3 regions of the Pseudomonas sp. B33.4 genome follow, and region 1 is predicted to be linked to each of the others. Evidence: predicted binding sites of a transcription regulator. Region 1 holds the regulator's gene; each other region holds the start of a gene.
What was found. The regulator sigma-54, encoded in region 1, starts transcription at its own class of promoters, with help from an activator protein. The targets are predictions, from matches to a motif close to ANTGGCATNNANNTTGCTNT.
Positions count from the first base shown of each region.

Region 2: U6037_RS07600 (flagellar basal body rod protein FlgF) is a predicted target of sigma-54. The motif match lies at 3,265-3,284, and genes of this name have one in related genera.
Region 3: U6037_RS09105 (CmpA/NrtA family ABC transporter substrate-binding protein) is a predicted target of sigma-54. The motif match lies at 1,580-1,599, and genes of this name have one in related genera.

Region 1 covers NZ_CP140706.1:1,004,737-1,011,698, forward strand. The annotation lists gene rapZ (RNase adapter RapZ) at 1-191, opposite strand, end outside; gene ptsN (PTS IIA-like nitrogen regulatory protein PtsN) at 194-658, opposite strand; gene hpf (ribosome hibernation-promoting factor, HPF/YfiA family) at 670-978, opposite strand; gene U6037_RS04290 (RNA polymerase factor sigma-54) at 1,052-2,545, opposite strand; gene lptB (LPS export ABC transporter ATP-binding protein) at 2,733-3,458, opposite strand; gene lptA (lipopolysaccharide transport periplasmic protein LptA) at 3,458-4,003, opposite strand; gene lptC (LPS export ABC transporter periplasmic protein LptC) at 3,990-4,562, opposite strand; gene U6037_RS04310 (KdsC family phosphatase) at 4,571-5,095, opposite strand; gene U6037_RS04315 (KpsF/GutQ family sugar-phosphate isomerase) at 5,095-6,069, opposite strand; gene U6037_RS04320 (ATP-binding cassette domain-containing protein) at 6,345-6,962, shown strand, end outside.
Region 2 covers NZ_CP140706.1:1,704,826-1,711,787, forward strand. The annotation lists gene U6037_RS07585 (4a-hydroxytetrahydrobiopterin dehydratase) at 1-207, opposite strand, end outside; gene phhA (phenylalanine 4-monooxygenase) at 325-1,116, opposite strand; gene U6037_RS07595 (sigma-54-dependent transcriptional regulator) at 1,504-3,066, shown strand; gene U6037_RS07600 (flagellar basal body rod protein FlgF) at 3,339-4,079, shown strand; gene flgG (flagellar basal-body rod protein FlgG) at 4,125-4,910, shown strand; gene flgH (flagellar basal body L-ring protein FlgH) at 4,963-5,658, shown strand; gene U6037_RS07615 (flagellar basal body P-ring protein FlgI) at 5,686-6,774, shown strand; gene flgJ (flagellar assembly peptidoglycan hydrolase FlgJ) at 6,786-6,962, shown strand, end outside.
Region 3 covers NZ_CP140706.1:2,033,934-2,040,895, forward strand. The annotation lists gene U6037_RS09100 (ANTAR domain-containing response regulator) at 1-238, opposite strand, end outside; gene U6037_RS09105 (CmpA/NrtA family ABC transporter substrate-binding protein) at 254-1,465, opposite strand; gene U6037_RS09110 (quinone-dependent dihydroorotate dehydrogenase) at 1,688-2,707, shown strand; gene rmf (ribosome modulation factor) at 2,960-3,175, opposite strand; gene rlmKL (bifunctional 23S rRNA (guanine(2069)-N(7))-methyltransferase RlmK/23S rRNA (guanine(2445)-N(2))-methyltransferase RlmL) at 3,708-5,978, shown strand; gene U6037_RS09125 (diguanylate cyclase) at 6,126-6,962, shown strand, end outside.

The DNA.
Region 1 (6,962 bases):
AGGTTGCGCGCATCGATCGATACGGCCACCAGCGGTTGCGCCAGCTCAGTGTGAATCAGCGCGCGTTCGGCCAATTCCGGCAGCAAGCCTGCAGGCAGGTTGTCGATGCAGTAATAGCCGTTGTCCTCAAGGACATCCAGAGCCGTACTTTTACCCGAGCCGGAACGGCCGCTGACGATGATCAAGCGCATGATTAGTGCCCGTTCTGCTCGTCCAGGACAACCTGATACAAGGCTTCGTTGCTCGCGGCACTACGCAGTTTATCGCGAACATCCTTGCGGTCGAGCATGCTGGCGATCTGACGCAGCAACTCCAGGTGCGCATCGGTGGCGGCTTCCGGGACCAGCAATACGAACAGCAGATCAACCGGCGCACCGTCGATGGCGTCGAAATCAATAGGTGCTTCAAGGTGCATCAGCGCACTGATAGGCGCTTCGCAACCCTTGAGGCGGCAGTGAGGAATGGCGATGCCGTTGCCAAAACCGGTGGAACCGAGTTTTTCACGGGCAATCAGGGCCTCGAAGACATCTTGCATCTCCAGATCCGGCACTTCGCGGGCGATCAGGTTGGCAATTTGTTCGAGGGCTTTCTTTTTACTGCCGCCCGGCACGTTCACGAGAGAACGGCCGGGGGTCAGGATACTTTCAAGTCGGATCATGGGGTGGGGGGTTATCGACCGGTCGCGCCCTGGAGCAGGCTCTGGGTCTTTTCCTTATGCTTTTTGAGTTGTTTATCCAGCTTGTCGGTCAAGGCGTCGATCGCCGCGTACATATCGGTATGTTCCGCGTTGGCGACCACTTCGCTGCCGGGTATATGCAAGGTGGCTTCGATTTTCTGCTTCAGCTTTTCGACGCACATCGTGACCTGCACGTTGGTGATCTTGTCGAAATGTCGCTCCAGTCGTTGGAGTTTTTCCTCGATATAGGAACGCAGAGGTTGGGTCACTTCCAGTTGGTGTCCACTGATGTTGACTTGCATACAGCTTCTCCTTCGTTGCCAGTGCATAAAGCGGCAGGCTGGATAGCCTGCCACTGGAACGCTGTAACGTGGCTTACATCAACCGCTTGCGTTCGCTCGAAGGCGCGATCCCGAGGGATTCGCGGTACTTGGCGACGGTGCGGCGAGCCACCTGAATGCCTTGTGCCTCCAGTAAACCAGCGATCTTGCTGTCACTCAACGGCTTTTTCTGATTTTCCGCGGCAACCAGTTTTTTGATGATCGCGCGGATCGCCGTGGACGAGCATTCGCCGCCTTCGGAGGTGCTGACGTGGCTGGAGAAAAAGTATTTCAGCTCATAAATACCGCGCGGGGTATGCATGAATTTCTGCGTGGTCACCCGCGAAATCGTCGACTCGTGCATGCCGACCGCTTCGGCGATGTCGTGCAGGACCAGCGGCTTCATGGCTTCGTCGCCGTATTCCAGAAAACCGCGCTGATGCTCGACGATCTGGGTGGCAACTTTCATCAGGGTTTCGTTGCGGCTCTGCAGGCTCTTGATGAACCAGCGGGCTTCCTGCAACTGGTTACGCATGAAGGTGTTGTCGGCGCTGGTGTCGGCGCGACGGACGAAACCCGCGTACTGGGCGTTGACGCGCAGGCGTGGCACCGATTCCTGGTTCAACTCGACCAGCCAGCGCTCATTGTCCTTGCGCACAATGACGTCTGGCACAACGTATTCGGCTTCGGTGGATTCGATCTGCGAACCTGGACGCGGATTAAGGCTCTGCACCAGTTCGATGACCTGACGCAGTTCATCTTCCTTGAGCTTCATGCGGCGCATCAACTGGCTGTAGTCGCGGCTGCCCAGCAGGTCGATGTAGTCGGTAACCAGACGTTTCGCTTCAGCCAGCCAAGGTGTCTTGGCCGATAGCTGGCGCAATTGCAGCAACAGGCATTCGCCGAGGTTGCGCGCACCGATGCCGGCTGGTTCGAACTGTTGAATGCGGTGCAGGACGGCTTCGATTTCGTCCAGTTCGATGTCCAGTTCCGGGTCGAACGCCTCAAGAATTTCTTCGAGGGTTTCGTCGAGGTAGCCCTGATTGTTGATGCAATCGATCAGGGTCACGGCGATCAGGCGATCGGTGTCGGACATCGGTGCGAGATTCAGTTGCCACAGCAAATGGCTTTGCAGGCTCTCGCCGGCAGAGGTGCGGGTGGTGAAGTCCCACTCGTCATCATCGTTGCTGGGCAGGCTGCTGGCGCTGGTCTGGTAGACGTCTTCCCAGGCGGTGTCGACCGGAAGTTCGTTGGGGATGCGCTCGTTCCATTCGCCGTCCTCGAGGTTGTCGACCGTCGGGGCGGTTTCCTGATAGGAAGGTTCCTGGATCTCGGTGTTGGGCTTCTGTTCGGCGTTGTCGGCCATAGGGTCGGAATTGTCGAAGTCTTCGCCTTCTTCCTGGCGTTCGAGCATCGGATTGGATTCCAGCGCCTCCTGGATTTCCTGTTGCAGATCCAGGGTCGACAATTGGAGCAGGCGGATGGCCTGTTGCAGCTGCGGTGTCATCGTCAGCTGCTGGCCCATTCTCAAGACTAGCGATGGTTTCATGGCAGGGGCTTAACACCTTATTCGCCGGCGCTATGCGCCATCCACTACAGGGCGCCGAAGCGCCAAACTTAAGCAAATTATATGCCTGAAACTGAAGTGTTTGCCTAGAGCGCTGTAACAATTAAAGCGTATTAAATCCTGCTTGAATCGATACAGCGCCCCGGCGGCGCACCGGGCACTGTTGCGCTTACAGGCGGAACTCGTGGCCCAGATACACTTCCTTGACCAGATCGTTGGCCAGGATGGTTTCTGCGTCGCCTTCGGCGATCAGTTGACCATCGTTGACGATGTAAGCGGTTTCGCAGATGTCCAGCGTCTCACGGACGTTGTGGTCGGTGATCAGCACACCGATACCCTTGGCCTTGAGGTGGTGGATAATCTGCTTGATGTCGCCGACCGAAATCGGGTCGACACCGGCGAACGGTTCGTCGAGCAGGATGAATTTCGGTGCGGTCGCCAGTGCGCGAGCGATTTCCACCCGGCGGCGTTCACCGCCGGAAAGGCTCATGCCGAGGTTGTCGCGGATGTGGCTGATGTGGAATTCCTGCAGCAGGCTTTCCAGCTCCTTGCGACGGCCGGCCTTGTCGAGTTCCTGACGGGTCTCGAGGATGGCCATGATGTTATCGGCCACCGACAGTTTGCGGAAGATCGACGCTTCTTGCGGCAGATAGCCGATACCGGCCTTGGCGCGACCGTGCATTGGCTGATGGCTGACGTCCAGATCGTCGATCAGCACGCGGCCCTGATCGGCCTGTACCAGGCCGACGATCATGTAGAAGCACGTGGTCTTGCCGGCACCGTTCGGGCCGAGCAGGCCGACGATCTGGCCGCTGTCGATCGACAGGCTGACGTCACGCACGACCTGGCGGCTTTTATAGGCCTTGGCCAGGTGCTGAGCTTTCAGAGTTGCCATTACTGGGTTTTCTCGTCGGTTTTCTTCTTCGGCTGGATCACCATGTCGATGCGTGGACGCGCCTCGGTGACCTTGCTGCCGGTAGCGCGACCGGCGCTGGCCAGTTTCTTCACGGTGTCATAGACGATTTTCTCGCCCTGAGTCGTGTTGTTGTCCTTGTCGACCACCTTGGCCTTGTCGATCAGTACGACGCGGTTTTGCGCGGCGTGGTACTGGATCGTCACGCCCCAGCCCTGAACCGGCTTGGTGTCGCCAGCGGTCTGCAGTTGTTCGAAGTAGGCAAGGTTGCCTACCGAAGTCACCACGTCGATATCGCCGGCCGGGGTACGAGTGATGGTCACGGTATTGCCGGTGACCTTCATCGAGCCCTGGGTGATGATCACATCACCTTTATAAGTGGCGATGCCGTTCTTGTCGTCCAGTTGGGCGTCGTCGGCCTGAATGCGGATAGGTTGCTGCTGATCGTTCGGCAGAGCCCAGGCGCTCACGCTTCCCAGTGCTGCGCCCAGACTGAGCAAAATAGGGAGGGTTTTAACGAGCCTCATACTGTCCTCTTACGTTCGATAGCAGGTGTATCCTGCTTTCCTTCAGGTACGCTTTCATTCCAACGCCAGTCGATACACCGCCAGCGCCGTCGATTCTAACGGGTTGCTCGGTCTGCGCATATTCCTGCTGCGGGAACACGGTCATGCGAGTGGAAGTGATCAGGATGTCACGCTTCTTTTCATCGGTGCGCGCAACGCGTACCGAGTCGATCAGTTCGACTTCGGTACCGCCTGAGTTCACTTCGCCGCGCTCACTGGTCACGTGCCACGGAAATTCCGTTCCGCGGTACATGTTCAGATCGGGTTTGGTCACGAGGGTGATATCGGTTGCCTTCACGTGCTCGGCCTTTTCCGACGTCATTTCATATTGCACCTTGCCATCCGGCAGGTATTGCAGGGTGTGCGTGTTGGTCGCATACCAGTCGATAGGCGTTTCCACCGAGGTGACTGGTGGTTTGTCGAGAAAGCGTTCCGGACTGATATTCCAATAGCCGACCGCGGCGAAAATCGCAGCGATGCAGCCGAACAGCAGGACGTTACGAAATTTTTTGCTGAACATGGTTTGGCTCACAGGTACGCGGCGTTGGCCGCATCGAGGCGGCCCTGGGCGCGCAGGATCAATTCGCAGAATTCGCGGGCGGCACCTTCGCCACCGCGAGCGCGGGTCACGCCATGGGCGTGTTCGCGGACGAAGTCGGCAGCGTTGGCCACGGCCATGCCTAGACCTACGCGGCGAATCACCGGCAGATCGGGCAGGTCGTCACCGAGATAGGCCACCTCTTCATAGCTTAGGCCCAGTTGCTCGAGAAGACCGTCGAGAACAACCAATTTGTCTTCACGCCCCTGAAACAGGTGCGGGATGCCGAGGTTTTTCGCGCGACGTTCGACCACCGGTGTCTTGCGACCGCTGATGATGGCGGTCTGCACGCCGGCGTTCATCAGCATTTTGATGCCCTGGCCGTCGAGGGTATTGAAGGTCTTGAATTCGCTGCCGTCTTCAAGGAAATACAGGCGTCCGTCGGTGAGAACACCGTCGACGTCGAAAACCGCCAGTTTGATCGCTTTGCCGCGTTGCAGCAGATCGTTGCTCATTACATGACTCCTGCGCGCAGCAGATCGGAGAGGTTGAAGGCGCCGACCGGGCGATCTTCTTCGTCTACGACTACCAATGCGTTGATTCGGTGGTCTTCCATGATTTTCAGGGCTTCGGCGGCCAGCATTTCGGGGCGGGCAGTCTTGCCGTGAGCGGTCATGACCTGATCGATGGTGGCGCTGCGAATATCGATGCTGCGATCCAGCGTGCGGCGCAGATCGCCGTCAGTGAAGATCCCGGCGAGTTTGCCATCGGTTTCAAGGATGACGGTCATGCCCAGACCTTTACGGGTCATTTCCATCAGTGCGTCCTTGAGCAGCGTACCGCGTTGTACTTGTGGCAGCTCCTGTCCGGCGTGCATGACGTTTTCCACTTTCAGCAGCAGGCGACGGCCCAAGGCTCCGCCCGGGTGCGAGAACGCAAAGTCTTCAGCGGTGAAGCCGCGTGCTTCCAGCAACGCTACGGCCAGCGCGTCACCCATTACCAGTGCCGCTGTCGTCGATGAGGTCGGCGCCAGGTTCAGCGGGCAGGCTTCATGCTCGACGTGAACGTTGAGATTGACCTCGGCCGCCTTCGCCAGCGGTGACTGCGGGTTGCCGGTTACGCTGATCAACTGGATGCCCAGACGCTTGATCAGCGGCAGCAAGGTGACGATTTCGTTGGTCGAGCCAGAATTCGACAGGGCCAGGATCACGTCATCGCGAGTGATCATGCCCATGTCGCCATGGCTGGCTTCGGCCGGGTGGACAAAAAAGGCCGGGGTGCCGGTGCTGGCCAGGGTCGCGGCGATCTTGTTGCCGATGTGCCCGGATTTGCCCATGCCGACCACGACTACACGGCCCTTGCTGGCCAGAATCATCTCGCAAGCACGTACGAAATCGGCGTCGATATGGGGCAACAAGCCTTGTACGGCTTCCACTTCGAGTTGGATGGTGCGTTGTGCCGATTGAATCAGGTCGCTGGATTGGCTCATGTCAGAAATCGTATAGCCCGATGAAAAGGCGGCGATTATAGCGGTTATGTTGCAAAGCCTCACGCAAGTTCGTCGTGCTTTGTCATTCCTCGTTACCAAAACCGGGAAAAACAACCCGCAGACCTGTCATATCGCCGAACACAGGCTGGCACAAGCCTTGGGCGCGTCGCCTTTGCAGTGATATAGTTCGCCGCCAGTTCGGCCTGCCCGGGGTGTACGTACTTTTTAAGTAAAGACAGGCGTCCGAGTGAGAGGCTGCATCGCAAGGAGTTTAGATGAGTGCCGATAACGCCTACGCGGTCGAGCTGAAGGGAGTCTCCTTCAAGCGCGGTGCGCGCAGCATTTTCAATAACGTCGATATTCGCATCCCGCGCGGCAAGGTTACCGGCATCATGGGGCCTTCCGGGTGTGGCAAGACCACATTGCTGCGATTGATGGGCGCGCAACTGCGTCCTTCCAGCGGCGAAGTCTGGGTCAACGGTCAGAACCTGCCTGCGCTTTCGCGCAGCGATCTGTTCGATGCGCGAAAGCACATGGGTGTGCTGTTTCAAAGCGGCGCGCTGTTCACCGATCTCGATGTGTTCGAGAACGTGGCTTTCCCCCTGCGTGTTCATACCGATTTGCCGGAAGAAATGATCCGCGACATCGTCCTGCTCAAATTGCAGGCGGTCGGTCTGCGTGGCGCAATCGAATTGATGCCCGATGAGCTGTCCGGCGGCATGAAGCGTCGCGTTGCTCTGGCGCGGGCCATTGCGCTCGATCCGCAGATTCTCATGTACGACGAACCGTTCGTCGGGCAGGACCCGATTGCCATGGGCGTGCTGGTCCGTCTGATCCGTTTGCTCAATGATGCGCTGGGGATCACCAGTATCGTGGTGTCCCACGATCTGGCG
Region 2 (6,962 bases), 700 kb from region 1:
CTCGGAGATCTCGCCGACAGCGTTAGTGAACGCCAGTGCGTGCTTGAAGTTCTTGAACAGGAAGACCTTCTCCAATTGCATGATGCTGTCGCGTACTTCGATGTTCCAGTCAGGGATCTGCTTGATCAGGATCGGCAGTTCTTCGTCGCTGACTTGTGGCGCATCGGCGCGGCAGGCTTCGCAGTGGGCTTGGTTCAAAGTGGACATGGTGTATTCCTGAAATCGAGTGTGTTTTTTTTATAAAGGCTTGTGAGTCGTCAATGCCGTCACGCTAAACCAAAGTGGCGGCAACTGACAGGCTCAATTGTCAGCAAAAGTCGCGGTTCACGCGGCTTTCGGTTTCGGCGGAAATTTCGGTGCGTGCAGACCCAGCTGCATGCCTTGGCGAACCATGGCCATGATGTCTTCATGAGCCACGTCGAACAGACGCTTGAGGTTCGGCAGGACAAAGTACAGCGGTTGCAGGATGTCGATGCGATACGGCGTGCGCATGGCTTCGAGCGGATCGAACGCCTGATGCTCAGGCTCGTCCGACAGCGAATAAACGGTTTCTTTCGGTGAAGACAGAATGCCGCCGCCGTAGATGCGTTGGCCTTGTGGGGTGTCGACCAGACCAAACTCGATGGTCATCCAGTACAGACGCGCCAGGTACACACGTTCTTCCTTGGTCGCCTGCAAGCCGAGTTTGCCGTAGGTGTGGGTGAATTCGGCGAAATACGGGTTGGTCAGCAGCGGGCAGTGACCAAAGATCTCGTGGAAAATGTCCGGCTCTTGCAGGTAGTCCAGCTCTTCGCGGGTACGGATAAACGTAGCGACCGGAAATTGCTTGCTGGCCAGCAGTTCGAAAAAGGTCTGGAAGGGGATCAGTGCCGGCACACGGGCGACCTGCCAGCCGGTGGTCTCGCCGAGCACCTTGTTGATCTCGCCGAGTTGCGGAATGCGGTCGTGGGGCAGACCGAGTTTTTCGATACCGTCCAGGTACTCCTGGCAGGCACGCCCTTCAATCACTTTCAACTGGCGAGTGATCAGCGTGTTCCACACCGCGTGTTCTTCGGCGGGGTAGTCGATAAAACCTTGCGCATCGGGCTCGCGGGCCACGTATTGCGTCTGCTTCATACTGCTCTCCTGCTAGGGGAATTCGTTCTTGTTATGTCCAGCGATGGATTCAGAATTACCTGAGAGCGGGTTGATGTGCAGCAGGTTGAATGGCCTGCGCGTAGGAAATTTCTGTTTAATTCGTAAAGTTATCGTTACGGTTTGTCCGCTGTCGCGCATTTTCGGTGATTTTCAGGTTTGAAAAGCCTGGTGGCTGTCACATAATCTTGACAACTATCTGCGTGCCTCGACAGAAAAGTCGTGGTGCTTACCCTTGTGGGAGCGAGCCTGCTCGCGAATGCGATCTACCTGACACATTAATGTTGAATGTGCCGCCGTCTTCGCGAGCAGGCTCGCTCCCACAGGTTCTGTATTTAACTTAATGACTGGTTTGGCGGGTTTTCTCCTATGCGCATCAAAGTCCACTGCCAGAACCGCATCGGCATCCTGCGCGACATTCTCAACCTGCTGGTCGCCTACGGCATCAACGTGGCGCGCGGTGAGGTCGGTGGCGAGCATGGCAATGCGATCTACTTGCACTGTCCGAACCTGATCAATATTCAGTTTCAAGCGCTGCGCCCGAAGTTCGAGGCGATCGCCGGGGTGTTCGGCGTCAAGCGAGTAGGGCTGATGCCCAGCGAACGACGGCACATGGAGTTGAATGCCTTGCTCGGCGCGCTGGAGTTTCCGGTGCTGTCGATCGACATGGGCGGCTCGATCGTCGCGGCCAATCGCGCGGCGGCGCAGTTGCTCGGTGTACGGGTCGATGAGGTCCCGGGCATTCCGCTGTCGCGTTACGCTGAAGATTTCGACCTGCCGGAACTGGTGCGCGCGAATAAATCACGAATCAATGGCATGCGGGTCAAGGTCAAGGGCGACATCTTTCTGGCCGACATTGCGCCGCTGCAATCGGAGCACGACGACAGTGAAGCGATGGCCGGTGCGGTGCTGACCTTGCATCGCGCCGACCGTGTCGGCGAGCGCATCTATAACGTGCGCAAGCAGGAGTTGCGTGGCTTTGACAGCATCTTTCAGAGCTCGAAAGTCATGGCTGCCGTCGTGCGTGAAGCGCGGCGTATGGCGCCACTGGATGCGCCGCTATTGATTGAAGGCGAAACCGGTACCGGTAAGGAACTGCTGGCGCGCGCCTGTCACCTTGCCAGTCCGCGCGGGCAGTCGCCGCTGATGGCGCTCAACTGCGCCGGCCTGCCCGAGTCGATGGCCGAGACCGAGCTGTTCGGCTACGGCCCCGGCGCCTTCGAAGGGGCGCGGGCCGAAGGCAAGCTCGGGCTGCTGGAGTTGACGGCGGGCGGTACGCTGTTTCTTGATGGCGTCGGTGAGATGAGCCCGCGCTTGCAGGTGAAACTGCTGCGCTTTCTTCAGGACGGTTGCTTCCGTCGCGTTGGCAGCGATGAAGAGGTTTACCTGGATGTGCGGGTGATCTGCGCCACCCAGGTGGACCTGTCCGAGCTGTGCGCGCGCGGCGAGTTTCGCCAGGATTTGTATCACCGCTTGAATGTACTGTCCTTGCACATCCCGCCGCTGCGCGAATGCCTCGACGGCTTGACCCCGCTAGTCGAGCATTTCCTCGATCAGGCCAGTCGGCAAATTGGCTGTCCGCTACCGAAACTGGCGCCGGCGGCGATGGATCGGCTCAGTCATTACCATTGGCCGGGCAACGTGCGGCAACTGGAGAACGTGTTGTTCCAGGCGGTTTCGCTGTGTGATGGCGGCACGGTGAAGGCGGAGCATATTCGTCTGCCGGATTACGGCGTGCGTCAGCCGCTTGGCGATTTCTCGCTGGAAGGCGGGCTGGACGAGATTGTCGGACGGTTCGAGAAGGCGGTGCTGGAACGGTTGTATTCCGAGCATCCGAGCAGTCGGCAGCTGGGTAAGCGGTTGGGGGTTTCACATACGACGATTGCTAACAAGCTGCGTGAATATGAGGTCGGCAAAAATCCCGAAGCTTAAGATCAAAAGATCGCAGCGTGCCGCAGCTCCTACAGGAATACGCATTTCAAATGTAGGAGCTGCGGCACGCTGCGATCTTTTGATCTTTTGCCGCCAAGCGGCATAACACCGCCGGTTTTTCGACTTCGATACATTTCAAATTTTCCCTCATCACTCCCCAAGTCCTTTGTTTGCCGGGTCTTCGTCCGCCAGAAAAAAGTTGGTCTGCAAATTGCTTATGGCTCAGCAGTACAGCGGTGGGCGGCAAACGTCCGGCATGCAGAGGAATGAGTGTGGACAAGTACCTTTATGTGGCAATGACCGGCGCCAGCCAGAATGCACTGGCGCAAAAGGCGCATGCCAACAACCTGGCGAACATCTCCACCAACGGTTTTCAGCGCGACCTGGAGCAGGCGCGTTCGATGCCGGTGTTCGGTGACAGCTTTCCGGCGCGTGCGTTTGCCATGAGCGAACGGCCTGCCACCGACTTCACCCCGGGCTCGCTGGTGCAGACCGGTCGTGACCTCGACGTCGCGGTGACCGGCAACGGTTTCATTGCCGTACAGAACCCCAATGGCGGCGAAAGCTACGTGCGCACCGGCAGCCTCAACGTTGACGCCCTCGGCGTGCTGCGTGCCGGCAACGGCATGCCGGTGATCGGCAATGGCGGTCCGATCGCCGTGCCGCCCGAGCAGCAGATCGAAGTCGGTGAAGACGGCACCATCAGTATTCGTGCGATGGGCGAAGGCCCGCGTGTCATGGCGGAAGTCGACCGGATCAAACTGGTCAACCCGGACATCAAGAACATGAACAAGGGCCTCGACGGCTCGATCTACACCAAGGACGGCCAGCCGGCGCCGGCCGATGCCAACGTCAAACTGGTGTCGGGTTTCCTTGAATCGAGCAACGTCAACGCCGTCGAAGAGATGACCTCGGTGCTGGCCCTGGCCAAGCAGTTCGAGTTGCACGTCAAGATGATGAACACCGCCAAAGACGACGACCAGGCCATGGCTCGGGTCTTGCAGATCAGCTAATTATCAGAACGTCGCGCCGAAAAACAGGCGCACGAGGAGAATCGAATGCTTCCGGCTCTATGGGTTGCCAAAACCGGTCTGTCCGCCCAGGACACCAACCTGACCACCATTTCCAACAACCTGGCGAACGTGTCGACCACGGGCTTCAAACGTGATCGCGCCGAGTTCCAGGACTTGCTCTATCAGATCAAGCGTCAGCCAGGCGCCCAGTCGACTCAGGACAGCGAACTGCCGTCGGGTCTGCAACTGGGTACCGGTGTGCGCATTGTCGGCACCCAGAAAAACTTCACCGCTGGCAGCCTGCAAACCACCGAGCAGCCGCTGGACATGGCCATCGACGGTCGCGGTTTCTTCCAGATTCTGCAGCCGGATGGCACCACGTCCTACACCCGTGACGGTACCTTCCACCTCGACTCCAACGGCCAGATCGTCAACGCCAGCGGTTTCGCTCTGGAACCGGCCATCGTCATTCCGAACGATGCCCAGACCTTCACCGTCGGCCGTGACGGCACCGTGTCCATCACGGTTGCTGGCAACGCTGCGTCTCAGGTGATCGGCAATCTGCAAACCGCCGACTTCATCAACCCGGCCGGTCTGCAAGCCGTGGGCAACAACCTGTTCCTGGAAACTGCCGCCTCCGGCGCGCCGCAAGTCGGCACCCCGGGTCTGGCCGGTTTCGGTACCACCCTGCAGAACACCCTGGAAACGTCCAACGTCAGCACCGTTGAAGAGATGGTCAACATGATCACCACTCAGCGCGCTTACGAGATGAACTCCAAGGTGATCTCCACCGCTGACCAGATGCTCTCGTTCGTAACGCAGAATCTGTAATCAAGTCTATGAGGCGGCCATGAGGTCGCCTGCAACACCGTGAGGTAGGGTCATGAATCGCTTTGTATCTGTTCTGGCATTGAGTGGGGTCGTCTCGCTCGCGGGCTGCGTCGCCCCGACGCCCAAGCCCAATGACCCTTACTACGCCCCGGTGTTGCCGCGCACGCCGTTACCGGCTGCCGCCAATAATGGCTCGATCTATCAGGCCGGCTTCGAGCAGAACCTGTACAGCGACCGCAAGGCTTTCCGGGTCGGTGACATCATCACCATCACCCTGAACGAGCGCACGCAGGCGAGCAAGAACGCCAACTCGCAGATGGACAAGAACAGCGACAACAAGGTCGGTCTGACCTCGTTGTTCGGCTCCAGCCTGACCACCAACAACCCGATCGGCGGCAACGACCTGAGTCTGAACGCTGGCTACAGTGCCGACCGCTCGACCAAGGGTGACGCCAAGTCCGGGCAGAGCAACAGCCTCACCGGTTCGATCACCGTGACCGTCGCTGACGTGCTGCCCAACGGCATCATCGCCGTGCGTGGCGAGAAGTGGCTGACGCTGAACACCGGTGATGAGCTGGTGCGTATCGCCGGCCTGGTGCGCGCCGATGATATCGCCACGGACAACACCGTGTCGTCGACCCGGGTCGCCGATGCACGCATCACCTACTCGGGTACCGGCGCGTTTGCCGATACGAGTCAGCCAGGCTGGTTCGACCGTTTCTTCCTCAGCCCGCTGTTCCCTTTCTAGGTGGCTACGTTGAATTTCAAGAGCCTCATGCTGGCTGCGGCGCTGATGTCCGCAGCCTTTGGTGCACACGCCGAGCGGCTGAAAGATATCGCCAGCATTTCCGGCGTGCGCTCCAACCAGTTGATCGGTTACGGCCTGGTGGTCGGGCTTAACGGCACCGGTGACCAGACGACGCAGACCCCGTTCACCCTGCAGACCTTCAACAACATGCTCTCGCAGTTCGGCATCAAGGTGCCGCCGGGATCGGGCAACGTGCAATTGAAGAACGTCGCGGCGGTGTCGATCAGTGCTGATTTGCCGGCGTTCGCCAAGCCCGGTCAGCAGGTCGATATCACGGTGTCTTCGATCGGTAACTCCAAGAGCTTGCGTGGCGGCACACTGCTGCTGACCCCGCTCAAGGGTATCGACGGCAACGTCTACGCGGTCGCTCAGGGCAATCTTGTCGTCGGCGGTTTCGACGCCGAGGGCCGTGACGGATCGAAGATCACCGTCAACGTTCCGTCGGCCGGTCGCATCCCTGGCGGTGCCTCGGTGGAGCGTTCGGTGCCGAGCGGTTTCAACCAGGGCAACAGCCTGACGCTGAACCTCAACCGCTCCGACTTCACCACCGCCAAGCGTATCGTCGACAAGATCAACGACATGCTCGGTCCTGGCGTCGCGCAAGCGATCGACGGTGGTTCGATTCGTGTCACCGCGCCACTCGATCCGAGCCAGCGCGTCGACTACCTGTCGATCCTCGAAAACCTCGAAGTCGATCCGGGTCAGGCGGTGGCGAAAGTCATCATCAACTCGCGTACCGGCACCATCGTCATCGGCCAGAACGTCAAAGTGTCGCCAGCCGCCGTGACCCACGGCAGCCTGACCGTGACCATCACCGAAGACCCGATCGTCAGCCAGCCCGGCCCTCTGTCCAATGGTCAGACGGCTGTTGTGCCGCGTTCGCGGGTGAATGCCGAGCAGGAAGCCAAGCCGATGTTCAAGTTCGGCCCGGGCACTACCCTCGACGAGATCGTGCGGGCGGTGAACCAGGTCGGCGCGGCACCGGGTGACTTGATGGCGATCCTCGAAGCTCTGAAGCAGGCCGGCGCGTTGCAAGCCGACCTGATCGTGATCTGAGGCCGACCTTTATGGATATGCGCAAAAGCGGTCTGGTCAACAGCAGCGATTCGGGTTCTTACTCGGACCTCAATCGCCTGAACCAGCTCAAGGTCGGCGACAAGAACAGCGATGCGAACATGCGCAAGGTGGCGCAGGAGTTCGAATCGCTGTTCCTTGGCGAAATGCTCAAGTCGATGCGTTCAGCC
Region 3 (6,962 bases), 1.0 Mb from region 1:
TAAACATCACGATTGGCCGTGGCTGGTCGCGGCTGACCAGCACAACTTGTTCCATGACATCGCGGCTCGGTGACTCGGTATCGATCAGGATCACGTCCGGGCGCACCGTTTCGACGCGCGCGGGCAGGTCGATGGTCAGACCGGATTCGTCGATGACTTCGAAACCGGCTTCAGTCAGTGCCGCTTTCAGGCGACCGACTTTTTTCGCCGTGTCGTTGATCAACAGAATGCGCAACATGTTCGCGGTCTCCTGTCAGCGGCGGGCGAGAAGGGGAGTGTCGTCGTTCAACGCGTGCAGCTTGAAACTGCGCGCGTAAGCGGCGGGATCGCTGCCGTCCCAGATTTTGCCGTCGAGCAACTGGCTGCAGCGCATGTCGGTGCCCCACGCGGCCACGCCGACTGCGGTGGCGGCGTCGCGATACAGATCGAGCTGCTGAACCTGACGGGCGACGGCCAGGTAATCCGGGTCTTCGCGCAGCAAACCCCAGCGACGGAACTGGGTCATGAACCACATGCCGTCGGACAAGTACGGCAAATTCACTTGGCCATTGCCGTGAAAGCGCAGCGCGTGCGGATCCTGCCAGCGGTTGCCGAGGCCATCGGCATAATCCCCGAGAAAACGCGGTTCGATGCACGCAAGCGGCGCGTCCAGATACTCCGACGCACTGAGCAATTGCGCGGTGCTGCGACGGTTTTCCGGGCTTTCCTCGATAAAGCGGCTGGCTTCAAGAATCGCCATCACCAACGCCCGCGCAGTGTTCGGGTATTGCTCGACAAACTCACGCGTGCAGCCGAGGACTTTTTCCGGGTGATCGGGCCAGATGGTCTGGCTGGTAGCCAAAGTAAAACCGAGATCCTGCTGCACCGCGCTGGCGGCCCAAGGCTCGCCGACGCAAAAACCGTCGATACGCCCGGCCTGCAAGTGCGCGACCATTTGCGGCGGCGGCACCACCACGCTGTCGACGTCCTGCAGCGGATGAATGCCCTGACTCGCCAGCCAGTAATACAGCCACATCGCGTGAGTGCCGGTGGGAAAGGTCTGGGCGAAGGTGAGTTTTGCGCGGCTTTGGTGCACATGCCGATCCAGTGCTTCAGGACTGGTCACGCCGAGTTGCTGCAAGCCGTGGGAGAGGTTGAGGCTCTGGCCATTCTGATTCAGGCCCATCAGCACTGCCATATCGGTCGGGGCAACGCCGCCGATGCCCAGATGCACCGCGTAAATCAGCCCATACAAACTGTGCGCGGCATCGAGTTCGCCGCTGACCAGTTTGTCGCGCAATCCTGCCCAAGAGGTCTGGCGCTTGAGGTTCAGGGTCAATCCGTAAGGCTGAGCAAAGCCTTGCGTGGCCGCGACCACCACCGAGGCGCAATCGCTCAGGGCCATGAAGCCGAGGTTGATCGCGGTTTTTTCCGGGGCATCGCTGCCGTTGACCCAGGCCAGCGGCCCTACCGAAGGTTCATTCATCCAACGCTACCTCGAAAAAAAGCGCCGCCGCAGACTTTGCACAGGCAAAACCCGGGACGACGCCATTGTCCTTGCCCGCACGCCGCCATTGGCCTGCCAGCTGATAACGGTGAAGGTGCAAGGCATATGCCAGCGGCAGTGATTTGCGCGTGCGCCTCGCGCGGCAGGTCGATGCCCGGCTATAATCGCCGCCTCTTTTCGCCGCCCGAGTCATCGCCGCCCATGTACACCCTGGCCCGTCAGCTGTTGTTCAAACTTTCCCCGGAAACCTCCCACGATCTGTCGCTGGATCTGATCGGCGCGGGCGGACGTTTGGGCCTCAATGGCTTGCTGTGCAAAGCGCCAGCGAAAGTGCCGGTGACGGTCATGGGTCTGGAATTCCCTAACCCGGTGGGTCTGGCGGCCGGTCTGGACAAGAACGGCGCGGCCATCGACGGCTTCGCGCAACTGGGTTTCGGTTTTGTCGAAATCGGCACCGTGACCCCGCGTCCACAGCCGGGCAATCCAAAGCCACGGATCTTCCGCCTGCCGGAAGCCGAAGCGATCATCAACCGCATGGGTTTCAACAACCTCGGTGTCGATAACCTTTTGGCGCGCGTTGCCGCCGCTAAGTACAAAGGCGTGCTGGGCATCAACATCGGCAAGAACTTCGATACGCCGGTCGAGCGCGCGGTCGACGATTACCTGATCTGCCTCGACAAGGTTTACGCCCACGCCAGCTATGTGACGGTCAACGTCAGCTCGCCAAACACCCCGGGCCTGCGCAGCCTGCAGTTCGGCGACTCGCTCAAGCAACTGCTCGCGGATCTGGCTACTCGCCGCGCCGAACTGGCCCTGCGTCATGGCAAACATGTGCCGCTGGCGATCAAGATCGCACCGGACATGACCGATGAAGAAACCGCGCAGGTGGCTCAGGCGCTGATCGAAACCGGCATGGACGCGGTGATCGCGACCAACACCACGCTCAGTCGTGTCGGCGTTGAAGGCATGGAGCATGGCGACGAGGCTGGCGGTTTGTCCGGCGCGCCGGTGCGGGAGAAGAGCACCCATACCGTGAAGGTGCTGGCGGGTGAGCTGGCTGGGCGGTTGCCGATCATTGCAGCGGGTGGCATCACTGAAGGCAAGCATGCGGCCGAGAAGATTCTGGCCGGTGCGAGCCTGGTGCAGATCTATTCCGGCTTCATCTATAAAGGCCCGGCGCTGATCCGTGAATCGGTAGACGCGATCGCCGCCCTGCGCTGATCCATAGACACCACTGTTCCCTTGTAGGAGTGAGCCTGCTCGCGATAGCTTTCTTTCGGTCACTTCATCAGCGACTGACAGACCGCTATCGCGAGCAGGCTCACTCCTACAGGTTATGCGCTCGGCACAAAAATCCATGCAATAAAAAGGGCTCCTCGAAGGAGCCCCTGGGCCGTAGCCCGCCGTCCGGGAAGGACGTGCATGGTAAGTCGTTACAAATTCAGATTGTCGTGTCGGAATTAATGCCCTGTGTCAGCCGACGGCGTGAAGTTCGTTGAGTCTGTGGATTCCCGCAGTGCCGGTCATACCGTCCCAGTTGTCGCCGCGTCCTTCTCGCCAGCCGTTAATCCAGGCTTGACGTACCGACGGTAGAGTAAATGGGCAAAGCTCACGGGATTTGCCACCAACGCCATATTGATATCCGCGCAAAAATGCTCTTTCCAACGGATCACGCTTAAGTCTTCTCATAGGGTGTTTCCCTCACTTGTTGACTGTTTTGTGTCGCGTTGACCTCAACTGAGGTCTGGCAGAAGAAACCTGCCATGGTGCGGCTCGCTGCCGGCGTGGCGAGCCAAGGTGTTGACGCCGTTGCGACGTCAACCTGTGTTCAGTTCTAACCAATGAGTCACACCGAGGGAATGATCGTTTTGTCATAAGGACGTAACGAAATTAGTGCTACAGCCATAAGTAACGACGGGTTTCATGCACGGTTTTTCAGCAAACCCCGGTATGATCGGCCCCGCGCTGCATGATGGGGTTAATTCTTTAGTGAGAATGACCCACGTTTGCGCTGGGGTATAAAGCGACGAAGGGTCGCTTCAAGACTTTTTGTTTCATCAACTTTTTTATCTGTTCCGGCATCTAAGCTCTTTTAACCCGAGCAGCGGAGATGGAACGGCACACCTTCGTGCCACGCGGGCGTTCTTTTAGAAAAGCGCCTGATTGAAAACCGGATCGGCAATGCGTTGCCGATTCACTAGCCAAAGGCTCTGGAAATACCATGTCCGACCGTTTCGAACTCTTCCTCACTTGCCCTAAAGGCCTTGAAGGCCTGCTCATCGAGGAAGCCGTCGGGCTTGGCCTTGAAGAAGCGCGCGAGCACACTTCCGCCGTGCGTGGCATGGCGACCATGGAAACCGCTTATCGCCTGTGCCTCTGGTCGCGTCTGGCCAACCGTGTGCTGCTGGTGCTCAAGCGCTTCCCGATGAAAGACGCTGAAGACCTGTACCACGGCGTGCTCGACATCGACTGGCAGGATCACATGCTCAGCGACGGCACCCTGGCCGTTGAATTCAGTGGCCACGGTTCTGGCATCGACAACACCCACTTCGGCGCCTTGAAAGTCAAAGACGCCATCGTCGACAAACTGCGCACGCCGCAGGGCGACCGTCCGTCGATCGACAAACTCAACCCGGATCTGCGCATTCACCTGCGTCTGGATCGCGGCGAAGCGATTCTCTCCCTCGACCTCTCCGGCCATAGCCTGCACCAGCGCGGTTATCGCTTGCAGCAAGGCGCAGCGCCGCTGAAAGAAAACCTCGCGGCGGCGATTCTGATCCGTTCCGGCTGGCCACGTATTGCCGCTGAAGGCGGCGCGCTGGCTGACCCGATGTGCGGTGTTGGTACGTTCCTCGTCGAAGCAGCGATGATCGCCGCCGATATGGCGCCGAACCTGCGTCGTGAGCAGTGGGGCTTCACTGCCTGGCTCGGTCATGTTCCGGCGTTGTGGAAAAAACTCCACGAAGAAGCCGTTGAACGCGCCGCTGCCGGTCTGGCCAGGCCACCGCTGTGGATTCGCGGTTACGAAGCCGACCCACGGCTGATTCAGCCGGGCCGCAACAACGTTGAACGTGCCGGCCTGAGCGAGTGGATCAAGATCTACCAGGGCGAAGTCGCGACCTTCGAGCCGCGCCCGGATCAGAACCAGAAAGGTCTGGTCATCTGCAACCCGCCGTACGGTGAGCGTCTCGGCGATGAAGCCAGCCTGCTGTATCTCTACCAGAACCTCGGCGAGCGCCTGCGTCAGGCCTGCCTGAACTGGGAAGCGGCGGTGTTCACCGGCGCGCCGGATCTGGGCAAGCGCATGGGCATCCGCAGCCACAAACAGTATTCGTTCTGGAACGGCGCGTTGCCGTGCAAACTGCTGTTGATCAAGGTGCTGCCGGATCAGTTCGTCACTGGCGAGCGGCGTACGCCGGAACAGCGTCAGGCCGAGCGCGAGCAAGCGGCTTACGATCAAACCCCGGACGAGCCGCAAGAGCGCAAGTTCAACAAGAACGGCAACCCGATCAAGCCGACGCCAGCCCCGGCACCGGTGATCGAGCAACCGCGCTTGAGCGAAGGCGGGCAGATGTTTGCCAACCGTCTGCAAAAGAACCTCAAGGCCATGGGCAAGTGGGTCAAGCGCGAAGGCATCGATTGCTACCGTGTCTACGATGCCGACATGCCTGAGTACGCGATGGCGATCGATCTGTATCACGACTGGGTGCACGTCCAGGAATACGCCGCACCGAAGTCGATCGACCCGGAAAAAGCCTCGGCGCGCATGTTTGACGCCCTGGCGGCGATTCCGCAGGCCTTGAACGTCGATAAGAGCCGCGTGGTGGTCAAACGCCGCGAGCGCCAGAGCGGCACCAAGCAGTACGAGCGTCAGGCTGCGCAAGGCAAGTTCAATGAAGTCAGCGAGGGTGGCGTGAAGTTGCTGGTCAACCTCACCGACTACCTCGACACCGGTCTGTTCCTCGATCACCGTCCGATGCGCATGCGCATTCAGAAAGAGGCCGCCGGCAAGCGCTTCCTCAATCTGTTCTGCTACACCGCGACCGCCAGCGTGCACGCGGCCAAGGGCGGCGCGCGCAGCACCACCAGCGTCGACCTGTCGAAGACCTACCTTGATTGGGCACGCCGCAACCTGTCGCTGAACGGCTACTCGGACAAGAACCGTCTGGAGCAGGGCGATGTGATGGCGTGGCTGGAAAGCAGCCGTGACGAGTACGACCTGATCTTCATCGATCCGCCGACGTTCTCCAACTCCAAGCGCATGGAAGGCATCTTCGACGTGCAGCGTGATCAGGTGCAGTTGATTGACCTGGCCATGGCGCGTCTGGCGCCGGGTGGTGTGCTGTATTTCTCCAACAACTTCCGCAAGTTCCAGTTGGAAGAAAACCTCGCCGAGCGTTATGCGGTCGAGGAAATCAGCGCGCAAACCATCGATCCGGATTTTGCCCGCAACACCAAGATTCACCGCGCCTGGAAAATCACGGCTCGTTGACGCTTGGCGGAATTGGATCCACAGAGCCTTGATTTTTAAAGGCTCCGTGGATCTGCCCGCGCTAGCTAAATTAGTGGCTAATAGCTATAACTCACACACGGTCAATGGGGTTTTCCCGTAAATGCTGGCGTAGTGTGAGTTGTCTTTATGTCGTTGCACCCCGTGCGCCCAAAGATTCTGGGTTTTATCAGCGAAGACGTCTCGGCCTGGCTGGTCGCGATGCTGTTATTGCTCGCCGGCGGGATTCTCACGGGGCTGCTCGCCTGGGCTACCCTCAATCAGTATCAGCAACAAACCCGTCAGCGGTTTCAACTGCTGGCCAACGAACGTTACAGCCGCATCGAAGAACGCTTTCAGGATCAGGAGCAACGCCTCGATGGGCTGCGCCGTTTCTTCGCCAACTCTGAATCGGTGTCCCGCGCCGAATTCGACGGTTACACCCAACCCTTATTAATGCGTACCCAGGCCTACTCGTTTGCCCTCAAGGTCGATGGAGCCGAGCGCGCGGCGTTTGAACAGCGGGTGCGTGATGAAGGCCTGAGTAACTTCACCCTGCGTGAATTGAATGCCCAAGGCGAGCTGCAACTGGCTGGCGTGCGCGATGCCTACGTGCCGGTGCTCTACAGCCAGACGCAGAGTCGGCTCGGCTCACCGTTGGGTTATGACCTGCTCGCGCAACCTTTGCGTCGCGACACCCTGCAACGTGCTGACAAGCTCGGAGGTCTGGCGGTATCGCAACCCATGCATCTGGTCAGCATTGAGCCGTCCTACGCGCGCGGCGTGTTGCTGGTGGCACCGGTGAGCCGCAACGGCGAGCACCAGTCATTTGGCTACGTGATGGCGGTGATCAGCATGCGCCAGCTGCTGGCCGATGGTTTGCCGGATGCCTTCCATGACTATCTGTCGGTGCGCATTCTCGACATGTCGACCAATGATCAGCACGAGGTGTTGTTCGAGTCGACCAATGAACCGGCGCCGAGCGAC